3 regions of the Pantoea sp. AS142 genome follow, and region 3 is predicted to be linked to each of the others. Evidence: predicted binding sites of a transcription regulator. Region 3 holds the regulator's gene; each other region holds the start of a gene.
The links. Region 3 encodes LexA, which represses DNA repair genes until DNA is damaged. Its sites were predicted from a motif close to TNCTGTATGTACATACAGNA; they were not measured.
Positions count from the first base shown of each region.

Region 1 (4,248 bases), on a different contig from region 3:
TGCGGGTACGATCGTCGATGCCCCAGCCAATAATCAGCGCATCTTTACCCGATTTTTTGCGGCTGCCGGTCAGGCAAAACGCGACATAGTCGATCAGCACACCATCAAGCAAACTGCACATCGTGCGGGCGGTGTTCTGGTCCAGACTCAGTTTCTGGCGCACCGGCATAAAAACGTGGTCAATCAGCTCATCAATCGGATGCTCGCGGCCAATCGCGGCAATTTTATTACGAAGTTTAGCGGGTCTGACGTGACGCAGTACGCTGATCAGCTCATCCTGCAGTGTGGTCCAGCCGTCATGGGCATCAACATCGCCACCTTCCAGCAGTGCCTTAACTTTACCGACCGGCACGCCGCTTTCAATCCAGCGCATGATCTCTTCAATGCGCTGAACATCTTCTTCATCAAACTGGCGATGCCCGCCTTCGGTACGCTGCGGCTTCAGTAAGCCATAACGACGCTGCCAGGCGCGCAGGGTGACTGGGTTTATGCCACAGCGCTCGGCAACGTCACCGATACTGTATAAGGTCATAAATTCCTCTTTCGATTGGTCTGAGTGCCGTTACCATAACGAAGCAGATTAAGTTGTACAATACATTTCTCAATGTACAACTTGACGGAGAGGGCGTTGCCAGGCTATATCTCAAATAAGAGAATTATTCCCAAATATGAGAAAAACCATGTCGAAGTTGAATACTGAGCAACGACTGGCGGTGCGGCTGGCAGAATTACGCCTGCAACGCGGCTGGTCGCTGGATGAACTTTCTGTCGCAACAGGCATCAGCCGCGCGTCATTATCGCGCATTGAGCGAGGCGAGACCAGCCCTACTGCTGCACTGCTTAACCGGCTGTGTGTCGCCTACGGCTTAACGATGTCGCGCCTGCTCAGTGAAGTGGAGGAAGAGTCCAGTCTGTTGGTCAGAAATGATCAGCAGCCGGTGTGGCAGGATGATGTCAGCGGATTTATTCGCCGCACTCTTTCACCCCCTGCACTTCATTTCAGATGCGAACTGGTTGAGGCTACATTACGGCCTGGTGCGCGTATTGATTACGATGCGCCACCCATCCAGGGACTGGAGCAGCATATCTGGCTGCGCGAAGGCGGTCTCACCATCACGATGGGATCTCAGCAGTGGACCTTGCAGCCTGGCGACTGCTTACGTTTCCATCTGATTGGAAAATCGGCTTTTGAGGCGCACCTGACCGACGGCGCGCGCTATTTACTGGTGGTGGCGAAACCATGATTGATTACGCAATACTCAGCGCGACGCAGGCGCAACAGCAGGTGGACGAACTGACCGGCGTTTTGCAGGCCTGCGTGGCAGACGGCGCCAGCGTCGGCTTTGTTGATGCCGACGACGATGAGGCCATGACGCGATTCTGGCAGCAGCGGATCGGCAGTCTGTCAGACGGCGACAGCGAACTCTTCGTCGCCCGTCAGCACGGTCGCATCGTGGCGACAGTGATCCTGAGTTGCAGCGCCATGCCCAACGGTCGCCACCGGGCGGAGATCAGCAAATTGCTGGTGCATCCGCAGGCGCGCCGTCAGGGCATCGCCCGTGAACTGATGCAGCGTGCCGAGCAGCGGGCACGGGTGCAGGGCAAAACCCTGCTGGTGCTGGATACGCGCAGCGGCGATGTCGCCAGCGACCTCTACCGTTCGCTGGGCTGGCAGGTAGCGGGCTCGATCCCATTTTATGCGGAATCGACCGCAGGCGTGCTGGATGCCACCACCTATATGTACACAGTGCTGGCGTAAATCACCGCCGTCGGGCAATGGCTGAAATTTACGACGGCGCACGAAAAATTCGGCGCGAAAGCTGACGCCGTCGGGATACTGTGTAAAAATACAGGCCATTTTTTCGGTGTGGTAATGCAAATCATGGCCCTGACAGCCGCAGTAAAAAGCCAGATAGCGCAGTGGTACAAAGCGCTTCAGCAGCAGGTGCCTGATTTTATCCCGCGTGCGCCGCAGCGCCAGATGATTGCCGAAGTGGCGAAATGTCTGGCGGGCGACGATTCGCGCCATCTGGCGGTCGAAGCGCCGACCGGCGTGGGCAAAACCCTCTCTTATCTGATTCCGGGCATCGCGGCCAGCCGCGCTCAGGAAAAGCAGCTGGTAATCAGCACCGCTAACGTGGCGCTGCAGGATCAAATTTTCACCAAAGATCTGCCGCTGCTGAAGAAAATTATCCCCGATCTCACTTTCACCGCTGCCTTTGGCCGCGGGCGTTATGTCTGTCCGCGCAATCTGGCGGCGATGGCGGCCGATGACGACCAGCAGGGCGATCTGCTGCTTTATCTGGATGATGATGCCGTCAGCAGCACCAAAGAAGAGCAGACCCAGTGTGGCCTGTTACAGAAATCGCTGGATCGTTACCAGTGGGACGGCCTGCGCGATCACAGCGAGGAGAACGTCAGCGACAGTCTGTGGCAGCGCCTCTCCACCGACAAAGCGAGCTGTCTTGGCGCGCACTGCCACTGGTATCGCGAATGCCCGTTTTTTGTGGCGCGGCGCGAGATCGAGCAGGTGGATGTGGTGGTGGCGAACCATGCGCTGGTGATGGCAGCGATGGAGAATGAGTCGGTGTTGCCGCCCGCTAAAAATCTGATGCTGGTGCTGGATGAAGGGCATCATCTGCCGGACGTGGCCCGTGATGCGCTGGAGATGAGCGCCGACATTACGCCAGGCTGGAGCAGCCTGCAGCTTGATCTGTTTATCAAGCTGGTAGAAAGCATCATGACGCAGATGCGGCCAAAATCGCCGCCGCCGCTGGCTAATCCGGAGCGGCTGAAAGCGCATTGTGATGAGCTGCGCGAACTGCTGGCTATCACTGCTCAGGTGCTGAATCCGCTGCTGCCGCCGCATAATCAGCCGGGCGAATTCCGCTTTGTGCTGGGCGCGCTGCCGCAGGATCTGCTGGATCTCTGCGCCCGGCTGTTCAAACTTAGCGATGCCCTGCGCGGCCTGAGCGAAGGCCTGATTAATGCGCTCAGCGAGCAAACCGGCAAGGTGGATGTGGTGAGGCTGCATCGCAATCTGCTGCAGCTTAATCGCCAGTTTGGCTGGTTCGAATCGGTCAGCAAACTGTGGCGGCTGGCGGCGATGGAAAAAGCCTCTGGCGCACCGGTGTCGAAGTGGATCACCCGCGAGCTGCGCGAAGGACAGGCGCACCTGCTGTTTCACTGCGCCGGGATCCGCGTCAGCGATCAGCTGGAAAAGATGCTGTGGCGCAAAATTCCGCACGTTGTTGTCACCTCCGCCACGCTGCGGTCGCTCAACAGCTTCAATCGCTTGCAGGAGATGTCAGGGCTCAGCGAGAAAGCGGGCGACCGCTTTGTGGCGCTCGACTCCCCCTTCAACCACGTGGAGCAGGGCAAGCTGGTGATCCCGCAGATGCGCTTTGAGCCGCTGATGACCCATGAAGCGGAACACATCGCGGAGATGGCCGGTTTCTTCCGTCAGCAGATGGCGGAGAAAAAGCACAAGGGCGTGCTGGTGCTGTTTGCCAGCAACCGGGCGATGCAGCAGTTTGTCACCTGCCTGCCCGACCTGCGTCTCTCGATGCTGGTGCAGGGCGATCAGCCGCGCAGCCGCCTGGTCGATCTGCATCGTCAGCGCGTAACCAAAGGGGAAACCAGTATTCTGATTGGTCTGCAGTCGTTTGCCGAAGGACTCGATCTGAAAGGCGACCTGCTGAGCCAGGTGCATATCCACAAAATCGCTTTTCCCCCGGTAGACAGTCCGGTAATTTTGACCGAAGGCGAGTGGCTGAAAAGCCTGAAGCGCTATCCGTTTGAGGTGCAGAGCTTACCCAGCGCCTCATTCACCCTGATTCAACAGGTCGGACGCCTGATTCGCAGCCATCAATGTTATGGCGAAATTGTTATTTACGACCGCCGCCTGCTGAGCAAATCCTACGGCAGCCGGTTATTAGCGGCGCTGCCGATCTTCCCGATTGAGCAGCCGAAAACGCCAGAGCCGGAAGCGATCCCGGCCACCGTGGCGCCAAAAAACACGGTGCGGAAACGATGTCCCACGCGGCGCTAAGCGCACTTAACCGGAAGCGAGTGATGGAACTGAATAAAATTATTAAAGAGATCGGTCGCGGTAAAAATCATGCCCGCGATATCGATTTTGATACCGCGGTGGCGCTCTATGGCGCGATGCTGGCGGGCGAGGTGCCGGACCTGGAGCTGGGCGGCATCCTGATTGCGCTGCGTATTAAAGGCGAAGGTGAAGCGGAA
Region 1 is NZ_JBBCMO010000001.1:419,639-423,886, forward strand. It holds gene WFO64_RS02095 (MerR family transcriptional regulator) at 1-532, opposite strand, end outside; gene WFO64_RS02100 (helix-turn-helix domain-containing protein) at 681-1,244, shown strand; gene WFO64_RS02105 (GNAT family N-acetyltransferase) at 1,241-1,759, shown strand; gene dinG (ATP-dependent DNA helicase DinG) at 1,883-4,051, shown strand; gene ybiB (DNA-binding protein YbiB) at 4,075-4,248, shown strand, end outside.
Region 1: dinG (ATP-dependent DNA helicase DinG) is a predicted target of LexA. The motif match lies at 1,836-1,855, and genes of this name have one in related genera.

Region 2 (4,248 bases), on a different contig from region 3:
TCGCCAACTGGCACATTGCATTCTGATGCGTGAAAGATGGGGACATGACAACCGCTTTGAGCGGGCATTTGAACGATTACAGAATGCGATTGAACGTCTGGAGCAGCATGAACCCGATGCTACACATACCCGCGCACTGTTCTGGCTGTTGCGCAACCTTCGCGCTATTGACGCACAGCTAGCTTCGATTGAATCGGAACAGACGCTGGCCGGTGAAGATCCTCAGCACAGTGACAATCTACTGTCGCGCGAAGGATTAAGTGGCTGGAGTGATATCCGGCTGCGCTTCAGCCGCCACCTCTCTCCCGCATCAGCGCTGTTCCGGCATGCTGTTCGCATGTCAGTGGTGCTCTGCATTGGATACGGTTTTATTCAGATAACCGGACTGGAGCGAGGTTACTGGATTTTGCTAACCAGCCTGTTTGTCTGCCAGCCTAACTACAACGCAACGCAGCGACGACTGGCCTTGCGCATCGGCGGGACACTGGCGGGGATTGCGATTGGTCTGCCCGTTTTATGGCTGGTGCCCTCGATTGAAGGTCAGTTAATCCTTATTGTTATCAGTGGCGTACTCTTCTTCGCTTTCAGGCAGGTGCAGTATGCTCAGGCCACACTGTTTATCACCCTGCTGGTGCTGCTCTGCTTTAACCTGCTAGGTGAAGGATTTGAGGTCGCCTTACCGCGAGTAGTCGATACCTTACTCGGCTGTGGGTTGGCCTGGCTTGCTGTCGCGTTTATCTGGCCTGACTGGCGCTTTCGTCAGTTACCGGCAGTGGCAGAGCGCACGCTAAAAGCGAATTGTCGCTATCTTGACGCAATCATGGAGCAATATCATCAGGGTAAAGATAATCGTCTCGGCTATCGTATTGCACGCCGTGATGCGCATAATGCGGATGCTGAACTGGCGTCGGTGGTATCAAACATCAGCAGTGAAATCCGCACCAGCCAGATGCTGCGCGATTCAGCTTTTCAGTTGCTGTGCTCCAACCACTCATTTCTGAGCTACATTTCTGCGCTGGGCGCCCACCGCGATAAAGTTACCGCGCCAGAACTGCTGGCACTGCTGGATGATACGGTGTGCTATGTTGAGGATGTGCTCCAGACAGAGATTGTCAGCGATGATCATGTTGAAACGATGCGCCATCAACTGGCTCAGCGAATCAGCCAGCTGACCGCAGATGCGGATACGCGTGCGCCGCTGGTGCTTCAGCAACTCGGTCTGCTGGTGGCATTAATGCCCGATGTCGCTCGCCTTCGCCGCACGCTAATTACCGACTAGCCTTCACCGCTTCTGCGATCAGGATTTGATAAGAGAGTACGCTGAAACCATGCATTCAGCTCGGCCCGGGTTGCCTGCGGCAACGCGGCGGCATGATGGCCCGTAATCGCTCCCTGCAGCGCAAGCAAGGTCTGAAAACCAACGTGCTGGTTGATCGCTTTTAACTTAAGCCAGCACTGTTTGGCCCCAATCTGATAGAGATGATTGACGCTCATCACACCCGCCTCATACAGCATCATCTCCATGCGTACACTGAGATTTGGCAGATCTTTTAACCGCGGAGAAGAGTGCCTGTCCTGCTGCTCCAGTTGCGCCGTTTCTAAAGAGGCAGCTGAGAGCGCCAGCAGATGGTCAGAATCGCGCCATAATGCCTCATCGACCCGAAAGTAATTGAGACTCACCAGTTTGCCCCGCTTGCGAAAAATCAGGGGTTGCAGAGGACGATCTGTAATGTATTCCCGCAGGGGTTCACTGGCACGCAGGTAAAGTTCATCTTTATTAATTAAGGCAAAAACTACGCTTTCAACAGCCAGGGCATATCCACCAAATTGGGTGCGAGACTCGATCGTTCCCAATGGGGCCAGGCGCGCTCTGGAGCGCTCTACAACCGGATTCACCTTTTTCATTGCACCACCTCCATGTAAGAAATATCTCGTAAATTACCTTGGGTATCAGGTAATTAGAAGATAGAAAAAAGCGTCAGCGGGTTCAATGAATAAATAACGCTTCAACTAATCTTGTCGCGTTTTTGCGAGACGTTTTCAGAAATTTGGGTTGATCTTTATCCAGGATGACAGTACTGTACATTCATACAGTCCACTGCGGGTGATTAACTTATGCGAACACAACATCCTAATAATGCACGCTATGCTCATCATTACGCGTCAGCTTCCATTCCGGCCTCTCAGGGCGGTGGAATTACTGAGTTACGCTACAGCGAACAGCCTGGAATGATGCAAATGTTGCTGTTACCGTTATTACAGCAGCTGAGTCTACAATCACGCTGGCAGTTGTGGTTAACACCGGCACATAAACTTAATCGTACCTGGCTGCAGGAATCGGGATTACCGCTGGATAAAAGTATGCATATCGCCGATTCTGAACGTCTGAATGCGGTTGAAGCAATGGTCAAGGCGTTACGTACGGGAAATTACAGTGTTGTTCTGGCATGGATTCCCTACGATCTTAATGAAGATGAGCGACGTCAACTTGAAATTGCGGCGGCTGAAGGTGAAGCGCTGGGTTTGATTTTACGTGCAAGTGGGACATCAGAAGCGCCTCTCAGACCGCAAACTGCGATAAAAATTCAGTCGGATTTGTTTCATTAAGTAAAAATCAGAAGTTTCCCAAGCTATTTTTCTTATCTGTCGTCGCTAAGCCACTGATTCTGTTAGTTCGAGTGTTGACAATGGTTTAGCCGGTTTTTCGGGCTTTTTGACACGACAATACTACCAGGTTAATTGTTAGAAATTGTGTATAAATCTCTGTTTTTTTACACAAGCGCCTCACATCATACTTGTAAGTTTCCAATCTCGTTGTAGACTTTATCTCGCCAGGGTGCTCAATAACCTCCGTTTTTTGCGGTAGAGTCATAAGCGAGCATTTTGACCCGGCGAAGGATTTAAACCAAGAGCAACCTTTTTGCTCATTGCCTATTTGGATGATAACGAGGCGCAAAATGAAAAAGACAGCTATCGCAATTGCAGTGGCACTGGCTGGCTTCGCTACCGTAGCGCAGGCCGCTCCGAAAGATGACACCTGGTACACCGGTGCTAAACTGGGCTGGTCTCAGTATCACGACACTGGTTACTACGGTAACGGTTACGAGAACAACAACGGTCCAACTCATGAAAGTCAGCTAGGCGCAGGTGCGTTCGTTGGCTATCAGGCAAACCCATACCTGGGCTTCGAGCTGGGCTATGACTGGCTGGGCCGCATGCCTAACAAAGGTACTGTGACAAACGGCGCATTCAAAGCACAGGGCGTTCAGCTGGCCGCTAAACTGAGCTACCCAATCTACGACGATCTGGACGTATATACTCGTCTGGGCGGCATGGTATGGCGCGCAGATGCAACGCAGACTAACCCAACTAATGGCCGCATCAGCGACCACGACACCGGCGTATCTCCGCTGGCTGCTGTTGGTGTTGAATATGCGCTGACCAAAAACTGGGCTACCCGTCTGGATTACCAGTGGGTTAACAACATCGGCGATGCACAGACCGTTGGTACCCGTCCAGACAATGGCATGCTGAGCGTAGGCGTTTCATACCGCTTCGGTCAGGATGACGTCGCTGCTCCGGCTCCGGCTCCGGCTCCAGCACCAGCTCCAGTTGTTGAAACCAAGCGTTTCACTCTGAAGTCTGACGTTCTGTTCACCTTCAACAAGTCTACCCTGAAGCCAGAAGGTCAGCAGGCTCTGGATCAGCTGTACAGCCAGCTGAGCTCAATGGATCCTAAAGATGGTTCCGTTGTCGTACTGGGCTTCACCGATCGCATCGGTTCAGAGCAGTACAACCAGAAACTGTCTGAGAAACGTGCCCAGTCAGTTGTAGATTACCTGGTCTCTAAAGGTATCCCTTCTAATAAGATCTCTGCACGTGGCATGGGTGAATCTAACCCAGTTACCGGCAACACCTGTGACAGCGTGAAAGGCCGCAATGCCCTGATCGACTGCCTGGCACCGGACCGTCGCGTAGAAATCGACGTTAAAGGTATCAAAGACGTTGTAACTCAGCCACAAGCTTAAGTTTATACGTAATAAAGAACCCCGCTAATGCGGGGTTTTTTTTATGCCAGTAATAAATTTCGGTCTAAAGCATACAGACTATGACTTCCCTGCCTGTTTATTCGCTTTCTGAACCCGATTTACCCAGAATCGCCTGCAAATCCTGCTTCAGACTTGACATTTGAGTGGCATATTTCTCTTTGCGTTCTGCATCTTCTATCAGCTGTACAATCGTTTCAGA
Region 2 is NZ_JBBCMO010000001.1:572,023-576,270, reverse strand. It holds gene yccS (YccS family putative transporter) at 1-1,279, shown strand, start outside; gene WFO64_RS02780 (TfoX/Sxy family DNA transformation protein) at 1,276-1,905, opposite strand; gene sulA (SOS-induced cell division inhibitor SulA) at 2,116-2,607, shown strand; gene ompA (porin OmpA) at 2,958-4,028, shown strand; gene matP (macrodomain Ter protein MatP) at 4,126-4,248, opposite strand, start outside.
Region 2: sulA (SOS-induced cell division inhibitor SulA) is a predicted target of LexA. The motif match lies at 2,077-2,096, and genes of this name have one in related genera.

Region 3 (4,248 bases):
ATAGCCATAACGCTCCTGGATTTTCCCGACCAGTTGATCACGTTTACCTTCGATAACCTGCATATCATCATCGGTCAGCTTGCCCCATTTCTCTTTCATTTTGCCTTTGAACTGCTTCCAGTTGCCGCTGGCTTCGTCTTTATTCATGGCAGACCTCCAATCCTCGGGTTTAATGATTATCTTGCTACTTAACAAAATAACGGTATAAAGCGCTGGCTAACTGCGCTGGATAGAGTTAATTGTAGTATCCAATTTCACACCCATAGAATAATACAGAATAATCCGTATCAGTCTGCAGCAGCATCAGGCATCAAACCAGCTGTTCTGACGCCAGTGCTTACGCCAGATAAGCCACAGCGACAGGCCGCGCAGCGCCAGGAAAACCGTTACCGCCAGCCACAGACCGTGGTTACCCAGTAGCGGTACGCTGAGCAGCGTCAGAAAGTATCCTGCCGCTGCCACGACCATGCTATTGCGCATCTCGCGTCCGCGCGTCGCCCCAATGAACATCCCGTCCAGCAGATAACACCAGACGCCGATCAGCGGCATGATCATCTGCCAGACCAGATAGCGATCAGCTGTCTGCTGGAGTGACTGAAGAGAGGTCAGTAGGGTAACGATCTGCGGGCCACAAATGGCATAGACCAGCGAGAAAAACAGCGCCACTACTACCGCCTGACGACAGGCAGAGTGCCAGACGCGCAGCAGTTTGCTGCCATCATTTGCGCCATGCGCTTCGCCCGCAAAAGCCTCAACCGCGTAGGCAAACCCATCAAGCGCGTAGGCGGTAAAAGTAATGAACATCAGTAATACCGCGTTAACCGCCACCACATCCGGACCCAGCCGTGCGCCCAGCATGGTCAGCGAGGCGAAACAAAGCTGCAGCATCAAAGAACGCAGCATAATATCCCGGTTCAATCGCAGCAGCCGGCCGCTGTCAACGCGCCAGCTTTGCTTCAGCAGGCTGAGGGTAATACCGCGCAGTTTTAATACCCGGCAGACCATGATGCTGCCGACACCCAGCGTGATGTACTCCGCCAGCGCCGTAGCGGTTGCCGCGCCTGCGACACCCCACTGCAGACCCATTACCAGCCAGAGATCGAGCACGATATTAACCAGATTGCCCACCACCAGCAGGATTACTGGCGCGCGCGCATACTGCACGCCCAGCAGCCAGCCCAGAATAACCAGGTTTGCCAGCGTAGCAGGCGCACTGAGCCAGCGAATCTGAATAAACAGCGCCGCCTGTTCAAGTACATCGGGGTTGCCGCCAACCAGATGGGAGGCCAGCTGAATAATCGGATAACGCAAAGCGATGAAGAGTACGCCCGCCAGTAGCGCAATAATCAGCGGCTGGATCAGCGCGCGTGCCAGCGCCGTTTTATCACCGGCGCCAAATGCCTGCGCCGTAAGGCCAGTGGTACTCATCCGCAGAAAAAGCAGCAGCATAAAGAGGAAACTGGTCACCGTGGTCCCGACCGCAACCCCGCCAAGATAGACAGGGCTGTCGAGATGACCAATAACCGCAGTATCGACCACCCCCAGTAAGGGAACGGTGATATTTGAAAGGATCATTGGCAGCGCAAGCTGCCAGAGATTTTTATCGGTTGCCGTGATGAAGCCCATTCGCCGTTCCGTGCTCAGTGTCGCTGCGCAAAAGAGGCAGCGACAAAATTAGGGCAGACAGAATAGCATCAGAGAAGACGAATGCACGCTGGCATAAGAATCAGAGCCACTCGCCGTTGCGTACCACACCAACGGCCAGACCCTCGATGGTCAGTGATTGCGCACGGGTATCAACCACAATCGGGTCAAAATCACTGTTTTCAGGCAACAGATGAACGATAGCGCCCTGTTTTTTCCAGCGTTTAACGGTGACTTCATCATCGATGCGGGCAACCACAACCTGGCCGTTACGCACATCCTGGGTTTTATGCACCGCAAGCAGATCGCCATCCATAATCCCGATATCTTTCATCGACATTCCGCTGACACGCAGCAGGAAGTCAGCCGAAGGCTTAAACAGGCCCGGATCGACCTTGTAGTGGGTTTCAATATGTTCCTGCGCCATGATCGGCTCACCGGCAGCAACCCGGCCAATCAGCGGTAGCCCTTCTGAGGCTTCTTCTTCCATTAACAGACGAATGCCGCGCGATGCACCGGAAACAATCTCAATGACGCCTTTGCGCGCCAGCGCTTTCAGATGCTCTTCTGCCGCATTCGGCGAGCGGAAGCCAAGCTGCGCGGCAATCTCTGCCCGCGTAGGCGGCATGCCCGTTGAAGAAATATGGTCGCGAATCAGGTCATAGACCTGCTGCTGCCTGCTGGTTAATGCTTTCATCCCGCCCCCTGGTTGTTTATACAGTCGCTGTGAGTATATACAGGTATTGGCGAAATGGAAACCGATTGTCAGGGAAAACGCGTCCTCAGACGCGTTGTGGAAGGCTTATCGCAAATGTGTCCAGAGCAGCGCGATCCAGACAAAGAGAGCCAGTAAGATGCTGATCAGTACCGCCGCCGAGCCCATGTCTTTTGCCCGGCCCGCCAGCGGATGATGTTCCTGACCGATGCGATCGACCACCGCTTCAATGGCGCTATTGAGGATTTCGACAATGACCACCAGCACCACCGACCCAATCATGAGGATGCGGGAGACCACATCGACATCCAGCCAGCACGCAATAATAATAGCGGCCAGCGCGGCCAGTGCTTCCTGGCGAAACGCCGCTTCATGTTGCCAGGCGGCACGCAGTCCCTGCCAGGAGTAACCTGCGGCTTTTACTATTCTGATAAGTCCGGTGGCATTATTTGCCATGATGTGGGAACCCTTTCATCGGATTGACGTCAATGTCTGGGCTGCGTGCAATTGGCACCACCACAGATCTTCGCTGCGCTTTCTGGTATGCTTGCGGCGCTTTGCTAACAAGAGGCTTCATGTTGTCTATGTCAGGTTGGCGTAAACTCTATTACAAATTGCTTAATTTACCACTCTCCTTTTTGGTAAAAAGTAAGGCCATTCCGGCCGATCCCGTGTCTGAACATGGTCTGGATCCGACCCGACCTATTATGTATGTGTTGCCTTACGATTCGAAGGCTGACTTACTAACTTTACGCGCACAGTGCCTGCGGCATCATCTGCCCGACCCGCTCACGCCGCTGGAGATTGATGGTTCACTGCTGCCACGCCACGTGTTTATCCACGATGGTCCTCGCGTATTTCCCTATTTTGTGCCCAGCGTTGAATCAGTGAAAATCTTTCACGATTACCTCGACCTGCATCGCAATAATCCTACGCTGGATATTCAGATGCTGCCGGTCACCGTGATGTTTGGCCGCGCACCAGGACGTGAAGTTCAGGGCGAAGCAACGCCACACCTGCGGGTGTTGAACGGGGTGCAGAAGTTCTTTGCGGTAATCTGGCATGGGCGAGACAGTTTTGTCCGCTTCTCGCCTACCGTGTCGCTACGCCGCATGGCAACGGAACATGGTACGGATAAGTCGATCGCTCAGAAGCTGGCCCGCGTGGCACGCATCCATTTTGCCCGTCAGAGAATGGCAGCGATTGGCCCGCGTTTGCCGGCACGTCAGGATCTGTTTAATCGTCTGCTGCAATCCAAAGCGATTGAAAAAGCAGTTGAAGATGAAGCACGCAGCAAAAAAATCTCTCATGAGAAAGCGCAGCAGAATGCCGTCGAGATGATGGAGGAGATTGCCGCAAACTTCTCCTACGAAGCGATTCGCGTCACCGACCGTGTGATGGGCTGGCTCTGGAGTCGTCTCTATCAGGGCATCAACGTCAATGGCGGCGAAAAAGTTCGCCAGCTGGCGCAGGATGGCCACGAAATTGTCTATGTGCCGTGCCATCGCAGCCACATGGATTATCTGCTGCTCTCCTATGTGCTCTATCATCAGGGGCTGGTGCCGCCGCACATCGCAGCCGGTATCAATCTCAACTTCTGGCCAGCTGGCCCGATTTTCCGTCGCCTGGGCGCTTTCTTTATTCGTCGTACCTTTAAAGGCAACAAGCTCTATGCCACGGTGTTCCGCGAATATCTCGGTGAGCTGTTCACCCGGGGCTATTCGGTTGAGTACTTTGTCGAAGGAGGCCGTTCACGTACCGGGCGCCTGCTGGATCCTAAAACCGGCACGTTAGCCATGACGCTTCAGGCGATGCTGCGCGGCGGAAATCGCCCGATCACGCTGGTGCCGATCTACATCGGCTATGAGCACGTGATGGAAGTGGGCACT
Region 3 is NZ_JBBCMO010000004.1:276,909-281,156, forward strand. It holds gene WFO64_RS10720 (CsbD family protein) at 1-147, opposite strand, end outside; gene dinF (MATE family efflux transporter DinF) at 304-1,626, opposite strand; gene lexA (transcriptional repressor LexA) at 1,727-2,341, opposite strand; gene WFO64_RS10735 (diacylglycerol kinase) at 2,447-2,815, opposite strand; gene plsB (glycerol-3-phosphate 1-O-acyltransferase PlsB) at 2,944-4,248, shown strand, end outside.